Regions from separate parts of the Micromonospora sp. DH13 genome, predicted to be linked through region 2. Evidence: riboswitches for the same ligand, from Rfam matches in the RefSeq annotation. Region 2 holds a riboswitch; the other holds the start of a gene.
The links. Region 2 has a riboswitch for thiamine pyrophosphate ahead of LPA42_RS20350 (ECF transporter S component). Riboswitches for the same ligand answer to the same signal wherever they lie in the genome.
Positions count from the first base shown of each region.

Region 1 (2,196 bases), on a different contig from region 2:
GATGCCGCCGAGCAGGTGGGTGAGGAACTCGGGCTCGACGTACGACTGCTGGGTGTGGCCGCCACCGGTGTACCAGGCCCGGCCGCCGTCGTAGTCCTGGCACCAGGCGGTGGGGTGGTCGGCGCCCATCGCGCCGCTGCCCGGCGTGTAGGACTTCTCGTCCAGGCTCGCCAGGACGTGCACGTTGGCGCGCGGGTTGGTCCGGAAGTTGTACCACTCGTCGAACCGGGACCACTTGTCCGGCAGCGTGGCCGTGGACGGGTGGGCGTGGTCCTCGACCTTGACGGTGGCCTGCTGGTTGGCGGGGTGGTTGTTGAAGTACGCCCCGACCAGCTTGCCGTACCAGGGCCAGTCGTACTCGGTGTCCGAGGCCGCGTGGACGCCGGCGTAGCCGCCGCCGGCCTTGATGTAGCGCTCGAACGCGGCCTGCTGGTCGGCGTTGAGGACGTCACCGGTGGTCGACAGCCAGATCACGGCCTGGTACTTCGCGAGGTTGGCGTCGTTGAACGCGGCGCCGTCCTCGGTCGTGTCGACGGTGAAGCCGTTGTCGACGCCGAGCTTCTGGATCGCGGCGATGCCGGCCGGGATCGCGTCGTGCCGGAAGGCGGCGGTCTTGGAGAAGACGAGCACCGAGAACGGGTCGGTGGCGGCGGCCGCTACGGGGGCCGCCAGGGGCGCCGCCTGCGCGGCGGCCGGTGCGGCCTGCGCGGGGGTGCCGGCGACCAGGCCGGTGGCGACGAGGGACAGGCTGAGAAGTGAGGAACTCAGGATGCCGCGAGGTATGCGGCGGCGGCGGGATGGAGACACTCCATGCTCCTTTTGTCCGAGCTGGACAGTGGTGGGCTCGGGGAGGACTTCGCCGCAGACCGTCCCCGGTCGGTGCGGTGCCTGGGTCAGACCAGGGCCCAGGCACCTGTAACGTCGGTGCGGGCCGGGCCCGCACCTGTCGGACCGGTACGCGAGGGGGTCGCGTACCGCTGGTCGGTGCGCGGCCACGCCAGGGCCGCTCACCGGTCGGATCGGGTGCGCGACCACGCCAGGAGCCGCGTACCGGTAGGTCGGTGCGGGCCACGCCGAGGCCACGCGCCGAAATATGTCGATCGGTTGAACAAATTAGCGCCGCTGGACTCGTTTCCGGCAAGGCGTCGGCGTGTAACGATTCGGTATCGGCGATCGACCTATCCGGCGCATGCGGAGGAATGGGGAGAAGCGGCTCGCCGGCCGGCTGACCGTGGTCTGGACCACCGGTCGGATCCCTTGGCGGATCAGCCGATTCGTCGTACGGTGACACGGACGTAACCCACGGGAGCCCGGTGTACCGGGCTGAGAGGGGGGCTGGAGCCCCCGACCGTCGAACCTGATCCGGGTAATGCCGGCGCAGGGAGGAGAGTTGCCGTGCCGTCCCTTGGGCGACTGCATCTGATCACCGACACCCGGCCGGGGCGGGACCCGCTCGCCGTGCTGCGCGCCGCCCTGCCGGTGGCCCGCGCCGAGCTGGTCGTCCAGGTCCGCGTCACCGACGACGCCACCGACCGCGAGGCGTACGACCTGGCCCGGCGGGCGGTCGCCCTGTGCGCCCCGTACGAGGCGATGTGCCTGGTCAACGACCGGCTGCACGTGGCGCTCGCGGTCGGCGCGGCCGGCGGCCACGTCGGCGCGGACGACCTGCCGGTCGCGGCGGCCCGCCGGGTCCTCGGCCCCACCGCCGTGCTCGGCGCGACCGCCCGCGCACCGGGGCCGGCCGCCGAGGCGGTGGCCGGCGGTGCCAGCTACCTCGGCGTCGGCCCCTGCCACGCCACCGACACCAAGGCGGGCCTGCCGGACCCGATCGGCCCCGAGGGGGTACGCGCCGTGACCGGGGCCGTGGCGGTGCCGGTGATCGCCATCGGCGGGGTGACCGCCGCGGCGGTGCCGGCGCTGCGCGCCGCCGGGGCGTACGGGGTGGCGGTGGTCGGGGCGCTCTCCGCCGCCGCCGATCCCGCGCGGGCCACCGCCGAGCTGCTCGGGGCGTTGACGTGCTAGCCCGCGCCGAGGTGCCAGCCCGCGCCGACGGGTTAGGAAGGGACCCTTCCTATGCAGAAAGCGTTAACAGGGGGCCCTTCCTTGCCGACGTGGCGGTGGTGGGGGGCGGGGCCGTCGGGCTGGCGGTCGCGTGGCGGTGCGCGGCGCGCGGGCTGCGCGTCACCGTGCACGACC
Region 1 covers NZ_JAHWGR010000029.1:38,209-40,404, reverse strand. The annotation lists gene LPA42_RS24375 (ThuA domain-containing protein) at 1-807, opposite strand, end outside; TPP riboswitch at 1,294-1,401, shown strand; gene LPA42_RS24370 (thiamine phosphate synthase) at 1,396-2,022, shown strand; gene thiO (glycine oxidase ThiO) at 2,112-2,196, shown strand, end outside.
Region 1: another riboswitch for thiamine pyrophosphate. It lies ahead of LPA42_RS24370 (thiamine phosphate synthase); the one in region 2 lies ahead of LPA42_RS20350 (ECF transporter S component).

Region 2 (2,196 bases):
CAGCGCGGCCAGCAGCGTGCTCTTGCCGGCCCCGGAGGGCCCCAGCAGCAGCACCCGCTCGCCGGCCTCGACGCTCAGGTCCACCCCGCGCACCGCCCAGGCCCGCCGCCCGGCGTGCCGCCACCCGAACCCCCGCAACACCACCCGCGCCCGTACCGCCATGCCTCCCCGCCCCCTCCGCCCGCCGTCGGTGATCAAGAGGTTCGCGTCAGGAGAGCGCGCTCGGCTGACGCAAACCTCTTGATCGACATGTGGAACCGCGCGCTAGATCGGGGTGCGGGCGCGGGCGGCGGGGAAGCGGTCCAGGGCGCCCGTGGTGAGCAGGGCGCGCAGGAGGGCCCACGCGCCCGCGCCCGCGATGATCGTGGCGCTCACCACGGTGAGCAGGGCGTACGGGAGGCGGTAGCCGGTCAGGTCGTACTCGGCGTTCCACACGAGGAAGTCGAACAGGGCGGCGCCGACGCCGGTGAGCGCCCCGGCGAGCAGCGCGGTCGGCAGCCGGAAGGAGCGGTAGCGGAACGCGGCGAACGCCAGCTCCGCGCCGAGGCCCTGGACCATGCCCTGCGGGATCACCGTGCCGGCCCACTGGCTGCCCAGCAGGGCGGACAGGACGGCGGCGACGGTCTCGCAGTACAGGGCCGCGCCCGGCTTGCGGATCACCAGGCCGCCGAGCACGGCCGGCATCAGCCAGACCCCGTAGAGCAGGGTCTGCGCGGGCGGGAAGAACGCGAACGCCCCCTCGGTGGCGCTCCAGACCAGGCCCCAGGCCCAGAAGATGACGCCGAAGGCGACGGCGATCACCGAGGCGACCACGATGTCGATCGTGCGCCAGCGGTTGCTGTCGGTGTGGTTCATGGTGGCTCCCAGTCCTTGACGAACCAGGAGAAGACGCACGCCGCGCCCGGTGCACCGGACGTCGACGCGGCTGGAGGTCGACCGAACTCCCTGCGCTGGCATTACCCAGATCAGGTTCGAGGGTCTGCGGGCGGTGCCCGCACTCTCAGCGCTGTGCGCTCCCCTGTCGGATGTGAAGTTGTCTCCCCGACGCTAACACCCGGGAAGATCACCGGGCAAAGTGATCTTTCCGCAGCTCACGAGGGAGGATCCCGGAACCCGGTCACCGCCGTTTCGGCGTCGTCCATCGACCCGGCCCGCTGGGCGCGATAGTGTCGCGCCGCCGAACCTCACCCGCCTCCAGGGAGCAGACCGTGGCGTCGACGACCGACAGCTCCGCGCCGCCCGCCGGCCCCGACGGGCGGGCCCCGGCGACGGGGCCGGGCGGCGGGGACGGGCCGGACGTACCCCAGGGGGAGGCGGCGTCGGGCGGGCCGCGACGGTCGCTCGGCGGCCGGATCGGCTCGGTCGAGGTGCTGGCCGCGCTGCTGGTCCTCCTGATCGTGTTCCGCGCGCCGCTGGCCGACGCGCTGTCCGCGCCCCGGCTGCAGACCTGGACGACGGTCTTCGTCTCGGTGCTGGTGCAGGCCGTGCCGTTCCTCGTCTTCGGGGTGCTGCTCTCGGCGGTGATCGCGGTCTTCGTGCCGCGCTCGTTCTGGGCCCGGGCGCTGCCCCGGCACCCGGCCCTCGCGGTGCCGGTGGCCAGCGCCGCCGGCGTGGTGCTGCCCGGCTGCGAGTGCGGTTCGGTGCCGATCGCCGGGTCGCTGATCCGGCGCGGCGTCACCCCGGCGGCGGCCCTGGCGTTCCTGCTCGCCGCCCCGGCGGTCAACCCGGTCGTGCTCGCCGCGACCGCCGTCGCCTTCCCCGGCGCACCGGAGATGGTGCTCGGCCGGGCGGTGGCCAGCCTGGTCGTCGCCATGGTCATGGGGTGGCTCTGGCTGCGGCTCGGCCGCGCCGACTGGATCCGGCTGCCGCGCCGGCCCGAGCTGGACGGGGCGTCGCGCGGCGCGGCCTTCTGGGCGGCCGTGCGGCACGACGTCGTGCACGCCGGGGGCTTCCTGGTCGTCGGCGCGATGGCCGCCGCCAGCATCAACGTGCTGGTGCCGGAGCGCTGGCTGCAGACCCTGGCCGACAAGCCGGTGCTGTCGGTGCTCGCCCTGGCCGTGCTCGCCGTGCTGCTGTCCATCTGCTCGGAGGCCGACGCCTTCGTCGCGGCGTCGCTGTCGCAGTTCTCCCTCACCTCCCGTCTCGTCTTCCTGGTGGTCGGTCCGATGGTCGATCTCAAGCTGATCTCGATGCAGG
Region 2 covers NZ_JAHWGR010000021.1:80,748-82,943, forward strand. The annotation lists gene LPA42_RS20345 (ABC transporter ATP-binding protein) at 1-162, opposite strand, end outside; gene LPA42_RS20350 (ECF transporter S component) at 265-855, opposite strand; TPP riboswitch at 925-1,030, opposite strand; gene LPA42_RS20355 (permease) at 1,353-2,196, shown strand, end outside.